Regions from separate parts of the Clostridium sp. HBUAS56017 genome, predicted to be linked through region 2. Evidence: riboswitches for the same ligand, from Rfam matches in the RefSeq annotation. Region 2 holds a riboswitch; each other region holds the start of a gene.
The links. Region 2 has a riboswitch for thiamine pyrophosphate ahead of thiS (sulfur carrier protein ThiS). Riboswitches for the same ligand answer to the same signal wherever they lie in the genome.
Positions count from the first base shown of each region.

Region 1: it holds a riboswitch for thiamine pyrophosphate, as region 2 does, so the genes downstream of both, thiC (phosphomethylpyrimidine synthase ThiC) here and thiS (sulfur carrier protein ThiS) in region 2, are expected to answer to the same signal.
Region 3: it holds a riboswitch for thiamine pyrophosphate, as region 2 does, so the genes downstream of both, thiT (energy-coupled thiamine transporter ThiT) here and thiS (sulfur carrier protein ThiS) in region 2, are expected to answer to the same signal.

Region 1 covers NZ_SULK01000032.1:7,068-10,252, forward strand. Annotated here, with positions in the region: gene thiC (phosphomethylpyrimidine synthase ThiC) at 101-1,408, opposite strand; TPP riboswitch at 1,487-1,588, opposite strand; gene FAY47_RS18495 (PLP-dependent aminotransferase family protein) at 1,887-3,185, shown strand, end outside.
Region 2 covers NZ_SULK01000006.1:19,464-22,648, reverse strand. Annotated here, with positions in the region: gene FAY47_RS07205 (diaminopimelate decarboxylase) at 1-1,027, shown strand, start outside; TPP riboswitch at 1,078-1,189, shown strand; gene thiS (sulfur carrier protein ThiS) at 1,283-1,477, shown strand; gene thiF (sulfur carrier protein ThiS adenylyltransferase ThiF) at 1,482-2,285, shown strand; gene FAY47_RS07190 (thiazole synthase) at 2,303-3,067, shown strand; gene thiH (2-iminoacetate synthase ThiH) at 3,081-3,185, shown strand, end outside.
Region 3 covers NZ_SULK01000016.1:30,105-33,289, forward strand. Annotated here, with positions in the region: gene FAY47_RS13910 (Mrp/NBP35 family ATP-binding protein) at 1-281, shown strand, start outside; gene FAY47_RS13915 (ferredoxin) at 344-532, shown strand; gene thiT (energy-coupled thiamine transporter ThiT) at 575-1,240, opposite strand; TPP riboswitch at 1,289-1,387, opposite strand; gene FAY47_RS13925 (hypothetical protein) at 1,418-1,621, opposite strand; gene FAY47_RS13930 (PadR family transcriptional regulator) at 1,682-2,116, opposite strand; gene FAY47_RS13935 (DegV family protein) at 2,125-2,967, opposite strand; gene FAY47_RS13940 (DUF3048 domain-containing protein) at 3,126-3,185, opposite strand, start outside.

The DNA.
Region 1 (3,185 bases), on a different contig from region 2:
TACTTATTTTTTTTAATACTTTATTCTAAAAAATAAAGGATTAGTCTAAAATTCACAATAGACCAATCCTTGTTTTTTCTATATTTTGTATATTTTTATATTAATCTCTAAGTATATTTAAATCTTCTCCACTAAGAATCTTCTTCATTGTCCTCATAGAACACATTTTTCCACACATTGTGCATGATTCTTCATCATGTGGTTGTGATTCGGCTCTATATCTTCTTGCCTTTTCACCGTCAATAGCTAAGCTAAACATAGCTTCCCAATCTAAATCAGCTCTTGCTTTACTCATAGCATTATCTAAATCTCTTGCCCCTTTAACTCCTTTAGCTATATCTGCTGCATGAGCTGCAATCTTTGAAGCTATAATACCTTCCTTCATATCTTGTAAATCTGGTAATCTTAAATGTTCCGCTGGAGTAACATAACATAAAAAATCAGCTCCATAAGTAGCAGCAATAGCTCCTCCAATTGCTGATGTTATATGATCATACCCTGGTGCTATATCTGTAACTAATGGTCCTAAAACATAAAATGGTGCTCCATGACATAACTTCTTTTCTAATAACATATTAGCTTGTATTTCATTAAGTGCCATATGTCCAGGTCCTTCGATTATAATTTGTACATTTTTTTCCCAAGCTCTCTTTGTAAGTTCTCCTAAAGTAATAAGTTCCTTTATTTGACTAGCATCAGTGGAATCATTAATTGACCCTGGTCTTAATGCATCTCCCAAAGATATAGTCATATCATATTTAGAACAAATATCTAAAAGTTTATCAAAATGCTCATAAAACGGATTTTCTTTGTTATTTAACTCCATCCATGCAAACAATAACGAACCACCTCTTGACACTACACTAGTTAATCTATCATTTCTCTTTACTGTTTCAACAGCTTCTCTGTTAAGCCCTGCATGTATTGTTATAAAGTCAACCCCATCTTGACCATGCTTATCTACCACATCTAAAAATTCTTCAGCAGTTATATCTTTTAATTCTTTATCATAAAAACCTACGGCATCATATATTGGTACAGTTCCAAGCATTGCTGTAGACATCTCTACTATTTTTCTTCTCATGCCTTCAGTTTTCCCATAATTAGACAAATCCATTATAGCTTCTGCTTTCATTTCAAGAGCTACTCTTACTTTCTCTAATTCTTTATCACATTCTGGGCAATCTTTTGAAATTCCAAGATTAACATTAATTTTAGTTTTAAGCCCCTGCCCTACACCTTCAGGACTAAGCGTTTTATGATTTTTATTTGCTGGAATTGCTACCTTTCCTTCTGCAACTAAATTTCTCAATTCTCCTGCATCCATATTTTCTTTTTTTGCTACTATTTCCATTTCTCTTGTAATGATGCCTTTTCTAGCTGCATCCATTTGTGTTGTGTAATTCATAAATGAATCCTCCTCATTTTTTTCTCTATAAAAAAAAGCTTGCCAAAGCAAGCTTAAAATTACTACACAAATAATATAGTTAAATTAATATTGCTTCCCTCCGATGGCATTATCCATATCAGGTTACAAGGGTTAGGATTTTACTCCCTCTCAGCCAAATTGGCACCCCTAGCAAGTTTTCTTTATATTAATCTGATTATACTATTATTCCCTCTTCATTTCAATACATCATAAAACAATACAATTTCACTACTAACCCCCTTTAAGTCCGCATTTTACCAGCATATTCTTCAGAATATTACCATACAAGAATATTTATTCTTCAGAATATGTTCATTTTTTACCTTTATTAAAAACTTAATATTCAAATGATTACTTCACTATTATGAGATAAAACATTCTTTTGTTCATGAACATATTGTAGAAAATTAAATTATACTGTGATATTCTGAATTTATATGGATAGGAGGTATTAAACTTGAAAAGTATATATATGATAATTGCGGATGATATTAATGAATCTATACAAAAAGGCGAATTAAAACCTGGGGCAAAATTACCATCTATCAGAACTTTAACCAATAAATATAACTGTTCAAAAAATTCAGTTATAAAGGCCTATGAAACATTAAAAAATAATCATGTAATTTATTCTTCCCCTAAAAGTGGCTTTTTTATAGCTGAAACTTTAGATAGAGGTCAATTCAAAAGAGATACTATTAATTTTCACAGTGGAAATACCGTTATAGGCAATATGAATACAGAAGATTTAAAACACTGCCTAAAATGGGCTAGTGACATATATAAAAATTATTCTTTAGAAAGTGGCGTTTATGGTATTGACTCTTTAAGAGATAAATTGGCTACCCATCTTTCTAATTATCAAATATTTACCTCGAGAGATAATATTTTTATTAATATGGGTGTCTGTCAAACCTTAAGTACACTAAATGCTTTAGAATTTCCAAATAAAAAGACAACTATTTTGATAGAACAACCTACATATGCTATGTATATGGAAGGTCTAAAAAATAGTGATACACATGTAATAGGAATAGAAAGAGATGAAAATGGCATCGATCTCAAAGAATTAGAAAGGATATTTAAGGAAGAAAGTATTAAATTTTTCTATGTTATTCCACAGCATCATAATCCTTTAGGAACTACTTTAAGCAAAAATCAAAGAAAATCAATAGCTAAACTTGCTAAGAAATATGATGTATATATAGTTGAAGATGATTATTTTTCATGTATAGACGAAAATAAAAATTATGACCCTATATTCTCATATTCTGACCGTAAACACGTATTTTATATTAGTAGTTTCTCTAAAATTATGCCTTGGATGAGAATAGGATTTATAGTTTGCCCAACTTCTTTGATTGAAGCTCTTAGAAAATGTATGCATAAAATTCATTTTTTTTCATACCCTACAGCATCTCTATTATCACAAGCAACTTTAGAAATCTATCTTCAAAGCAAGCTACTTTATAAGCATACTTCATTAATAACCGCTGATTTAAAGAATAAATATAATGTTTTAAATGAAAACTTAAAATCTTTAGAATCTCTTGGTGTTGAAGTAGTTAAAGAACACTCTGGTTTTTATTGCTATCTAAAGCTTCCTGAATTGGTTAATGAAGATATATTAGTAAAGGAATTAGAAAAATCTAAAGTCATAGTTGGCCACGGGAAAAGATTTTATTTTGACGATAAATTCTATAAGAAAGGCATTAGGCTTAGCATTGCAAGTGTCAGTGACAATGATATTATAAAA
Region 2 (3,185 bases):
AATGGACTGTTCTTCTTTAACTGAACTTATGATGTCAGAAAAATGTGGGTTCCTTGGTGATGATATTATGTTTTCATCAAATAATACTCCAGCTGAAGAATTTCAATATGCACGTAAATTAAATGCTACTATTAATTTAGATGATATAACTCATATTGACTTTTTAAGAGAAGTAGCAGATATTCCTAAAATAATATCTTGTAGATATAATCCAGGAGGAAAGTTTGCCCTTGGAACAACTATAATGGACGATCCAGGTGATGCTAAATATGGATTAACTAGAGAACAAATGACAGAGGCTTTCTTAAGATTAAAAGAATTAGGAGCTGAAGAATTTGGAATGCATTCATTTTTAGCAAGTAATACAGTTACTAATGAATATTATCCAGAGCTTGCAAAGATTCTTTTTAAAGTTGCAGTTGAATTAAAGGAAGAAACAGGCGTACATATAGGGTTTATTAATCTTTCAGGAGGAGTAGGAATTCCATATACTCCAGATAAGGAACCAAACGATATTATTGCAATAGGTGAAGGTGTAAGAAAAGCATACGAAGAAATATTAGTTCCAGCAGGTATGGGAGATGTGGCTATATATACAGAACTTGGACGTTTTATGCTTGGGCCTTATGGACACCTTGTTACAACTGCAGTTCATGAAAAACATATATATAAAGAATATATAGGTGTTGATGCATGTGCAGTTAACTTAATGAGACCAGCAATGTATGGAGCATATCATCATATAACTGTAATGGGCAAAGAAAATGAACCTTGTGATTATGTTTATGATGTAGTAGGATCATTGTGTGAAAATAACGATAAATTTGCAGTTGATAGAAAGCTTCCAAAGATTGATAAGGGAGATATACTTGTTATTCATGATACTGGTGCTCATGGATTTGCCATGGGATATAATTATAATGGTAAATTAAAATCTGCTGAAATCCTACTTAAGGAAGATGGATCTACTAAGCTTATTAGAAGAGCAGAAACTCCAGAAGATTATTTTGCAACTTTAGATTTTTAAAATTTGACAAAAATTACTTGAAGTTGTAATATAAAAATTGGAAAATTTAATAATAAGGCTAGGGGTGCTGACTATAAGTTAGCTGAGAGATATTCTGTTAGAATTGAGACCCTTGAACCTGATGTGGTTAGTACCATCGTAGGGAAGCAGTGAATACTATGTATTCTTCATAGATTTAAAATTTTAGACTTGCCTATTATGGCAAGTCTTTTTTTATAGCTGAATTCCTAAGGTGAAGAAGGAGGTGCGAAATAAATGAAGGTTAATGGAAAAGAGTTTGAACTAAAGGAAGAAAAAACATTAGATAAGTTTTTAGATGAACTTACAATAAATAAGGAAAAAGTAATAGTTGAATTAGATGGAGCTATTATAACTAAAGAAGACTTTGTAAATATAGTACTTAAAGATAGTAATGTTATGGAAGTAATAAGCTTTGTTGGAGGAGGCTAAATTAATGAAAGTATTAATAAACGAAAAGGAAAGAGTTGTTGATAAGGCTTCGGTTTATGAGCTTAGAGATGAATTTAAAAAAAATGCTGATATTGTTATATTAAATGGATTCCCTATAAAAGATGATATTAATGTACAAGAAGGTGATAGAATCTGCTTTATAAAAAAAGGAGAAATGCCAAAAAAGGAGGAACTTGAAGCATTAATGGCAAGTCGTCATACTCCTAAGGTTCATGAAACTTTAAAAAGAGGAAAAGTAGCTATAGCAGGAGCTGGAGGGTTAGGCTCTAATGTAGCTATATCTTTAGCAAGAATTGGAGTTGGACATATAAAGGTTATAGACTTTGATGTAGTGGAACCAAGTAATCTAAACAGGCAACAATACTATATAAAGCATATAGGAATGAAAAAGGTATATGCATTAAAGGAAATTCTTACAGAGATTAATCCTTTTATAGAAGTAGAAGTGTTAGATTTAAAAGTTGAGAAAGATAATATTAAGGATATTTTTAATGGATTTGATATAGTAGTTGAAGCTTTTGATAATGCAGTATATAAAGCTCTTCTAGTAGGAGAAATATTAAAGAATTTCAAAAAAACTAAAATTATATCAGCCTCAGGTATGGCGGGATTTTATTCCAATAACATTATATATACTAAAAAAATAAATGACAGATTATATATTTGCGGAGATAGAATTCATGAAGCAGGGATAAATGAAGGGCTTATGGCTCCTAGGGTTGGAATTGTAGCTAACCATGAGGCAAACACAGTACTAAGACTATTATTAAATGAGATAGAAGTATAAATATTGGGGGAGTAGAAATGAATAAATTTATATTAGGCAAGCAGGAACTTAGTTCAAGGTTATTAGTTGGTACAGGAAAGTATGGAAATAATAAAATACTTCCAGATGTAGTTAAGGAATCAGGCACAAATATAGTTACTATGGCTGTAAGAAGAGTTGACCTAGATAACAAAGAGGAAAATATAATAGAATATATACCAAAAGATATAATATTACTTCCAAATACATCAGGAGCTAGAAATGCAGAAGAAGCTATTAGAATAGCAAGAATAGCTAAAGCTATGGGATGTGGTAATTGGATTAAAATAGAGGTTATTTCAGATACCAAATATTTAATGCCAGATAATTTAGAAACTCTTAAGGCTACTGAGGTATTAGTAAAGGAAGGATTTAATGTTTTACCATATATGAATCCAGACTTAATGATGGGTAAGCGGATGGCAGAGGCAGGGGCAGCGGCAGTAATGCCATTAGGTGCACCAATTGGAAGTAATAGAGGAATAAGAACAAAAGAACTTATAGAAATTATGATAGATGAAATAGATACACCTATAATAGTTGATGCTGGTATAGGTCGACCTTCAGATGCAGCACTTGCTATGGAGATGGGAGCTTCAGCAGTTCTAGTAAACACTGCACTTTCATCAGCTAAAGATCCTATAGCTATGGCTAAGGCATTTAAAAAGGCTGTAGAAGCAGGAAGAGAAGCATACCTAGCTGGTCTTGGAGCAGAAAGTACAAAGGGCAATGCATCATCTCCTTTAACAGGATTTTTAGGTTAAAGAGGTGGAAAATATGAGTGTATATGAATATATAAAAGAAAATACAGATTTTGATTTTTACGAAGCTCTAGATAAGATTACAGATGAGGATATAAAGAGGGCTATAAACAAGAAAAAA
Region 3 (3,185 bases), on a different contig from region 2:
CTATGATAGTTAAAAAAGTTGTTATAATGGCAGAAAAAGTTGGAATAAAAATAAGAGGGGTAGTAGAAAATATGTCTTACATAGTGTGTACTGGCTGCGAGAAGAAGGTGCATGTATTTAGTAAGAAATCAGCAGAAGAACATGCTGATTATCTAGGAATTCCTTTAATAGGGGAATTACCTATTGATTTAGAATTTACAGAAGCTTTAGAAGAAGGCAAAGCTGAAGAGTATGTATTAAGTAATTCTTTATATTCATTAATCTTTGAAGGGCTATATTAATAATTTTCATTTCTTTGGAGATAATACTTTATGAAAGTATTCTAAAGGAAGGGGAATTAAATATGAAAGCAAAAGTAGATCAAGAAGCTTGCGTTGGATGTGGATTATGTCCATCAATATGTGAAGAGGTATTTCAATTGGGGGATGATGGAAAAGCACACGCAATTGTTGATACAGTTCCAGCAAATGTTGAAGATGCAGCTAAAGATGCAGAATCTAGTTGCCCTGTTGATGCTATAGAATGTGAATAATGATATTAAAAAAGAACCTTTAATAAAGGTTCTTTTTTAATATCAAGCTTTTGCTTCTTTTAAAAATATATTTAATGGAAGTAAAGCGATTACTATAACACAGATTATTGCATCAGCAGCTACCATTGGACCATTTACAACTGCAGAGTATATCCATGGGTGCATTCCGGCAGATAGAGCATCTGATGAGAAGAATACTACTCCTGATATAAAGTGACAAACAAATTTTACGACAAACGCCATTATTGTGGCTGGAATAGGTTTATCTCTTAAATATCCTGCTAATCCTATTGCTAAAGATGGTAATGGATAATCAAATAAAATTTGAACTGGATGAACAAAATATGGATCAAGGAATAAATTTAAAAGACCATATAAAAATCCAGTTAGCATCCCTATTTCAGGACCGTAAATAAAGGCAATTAATAAAATAGGAACCATTCCTCCAAGGGTGACGCTTCCACCCATAGGAAAGTGATATATTCTAAATACTTGTAGCACGCAAGCTAAAGCTAAAGCTATTCCTATACGGCTAATCATTTTAGCATCAAGTTTTACTTTTTTAAATCTAATTAAGGCAACAATAATTATTGCTAATCCGATTAATCCAATAAATAAACTTGGATTATTAATAAGTGTTTGTGATTTATCAGAAAAACCAGTAAAATAGTTTCTTAGTCTATCCGACCAATCGCTTAAAAAATTCATAAAAAAACCTCCTAGTAATTCTGCTAGAAGGCCTAAAGCTTAATAATATAATAATTATAATTGCTTTCCTACGCTGGTATTAACCAGATCAGGTACAAGGGTTAACGATATACATTTCTCAGCCTTTAGGCACCCCTAGCAGATATTTTCATTTCTGCTTTTATTTTATGTCTTGCATTAGAAAAAGTCAATTAATTTATTGACAACCATGCTAGACGAATTTGGGGCAGTTGGACTACATACTATATTTTCATTAGGGATATTGATGGTATCTCCTATATTGAAGTTAGATATTTGATTTAAAGGAATTGATGTTATTCTTCCATCTTCAAGGGAAACATATGCATCAATACTGTTTTTATCAATAATTATTGCTTTCATTTATATGTACCTCCTATATAATAGGATGGCTATAAAAGAAAAAGATATACCTAAGTATATCTAATAAAGATCATTATAAATAATTTTGAAAACCTCTAAGGATTCTTCAATTTTAGATTTTAATAATTTTTTTTTGCTTTCAAAATTGATTCTTCCTTCTTTAGTTAATGTATATATTTTTTGAAACTTTTTCTTTGGATCGTTCCACTCGCCTATAATATCTCCTTGTTTCTCTAGTTTCTTTAAAATAGGGTATATTCCACCAGTACTAGGCACCCATAGTCCATTAGTTTTTTCACCTATTTTATGAGATATATCATTTCCATTTGACGGATTTAAACTTAAGATATAAAGAATATAAATTGGAAGCAATCCTTTTGTAAAAACCTGCCCTACGGCTTCATTTTCTTTTTTTATTTTTTTTAAATCAGCAAGTTTTTGTTTATATTCTTCATATAATCGTTTCTCCTCGGCTTTAAGATCCTTTTCATTCATGATTAGATTTAGAGTTCTTCTATAATGAAGCCTAATAATCCAGGACCAGTGTGGACTCCTAATGCAGGGCCTACAGTGGCAGTGGAAATTTCATTTATATTTTCATTTGTTTTTAAAGCATTAAGAATGGCATTACTTTCCTCGATAGCATTTCCTTCGATAATCCAAATGTTGCATTTGTTTTTGTTTAAATAGCCTTCTACAATTTCCTTTAATTTATTTATAGATTGTTTACGGCCTCTAGCTTTAGCATATGTTTGATAAATACCGTCATCTCCAACAAAAACTATTGGTTTTAAATTTAGAAGTTCTCCAATTGTTCCAGCAACTCTTCCTATTCTTCCGCCTTTTTTTAGATATTCAAGTGTATTCAATGTGAAATAGGTATGTACACTTTTTCGGTAAGTTGGAAGCAGTGATATAATTTCTTCAAAGGTTTTTCCTTCTTTAACAAGCTTTGAAGCTGATAATACAATAGAGCCTTGTGCCATGCTTAATGTTTTAGAGTCATAAACATAACTTGTTAGGTTAGGGTGGTCTTCTAAAGCCAATCTAACAGAATTACTTGTACCAGAAAGAGCACTTGATATATGTATAGCAATAACATGTGTATAGCCTTCTTCTTCAAGGTTAGTTAATATACTCTCTATTTTCTTCATACAAGGCAAAGAAGTAGTAGGTATTTCTTTTTCTAATGAGTCATATAGTTCATATGGTGTTATACTTACTCCATCTTCATATTCATTATCAGAATATATAATTCTAAAAGGAAGGGAAAATATATTATGTTCTTTTAGTAAATCTGATGATAAATCAGATCCGCTATCGGTTATTATTGCGATCTTCTGCATAGTAATACCTCCAATATATGTAACAAAATTATTATCAATAGTGATAATGTTAACTATATCAGAAGTGATAATGTTAGGCAATAAAAATATTGGACTACCTGACTTCCATAATGGAAAGTATAGTTAGCCCAACATTTAGCTAGTTTTCTGCAATATTATCATTTAGAAGGAGTTCCTATGGATATATCATTTTTTTTATCAACTATATGCCAAATTGT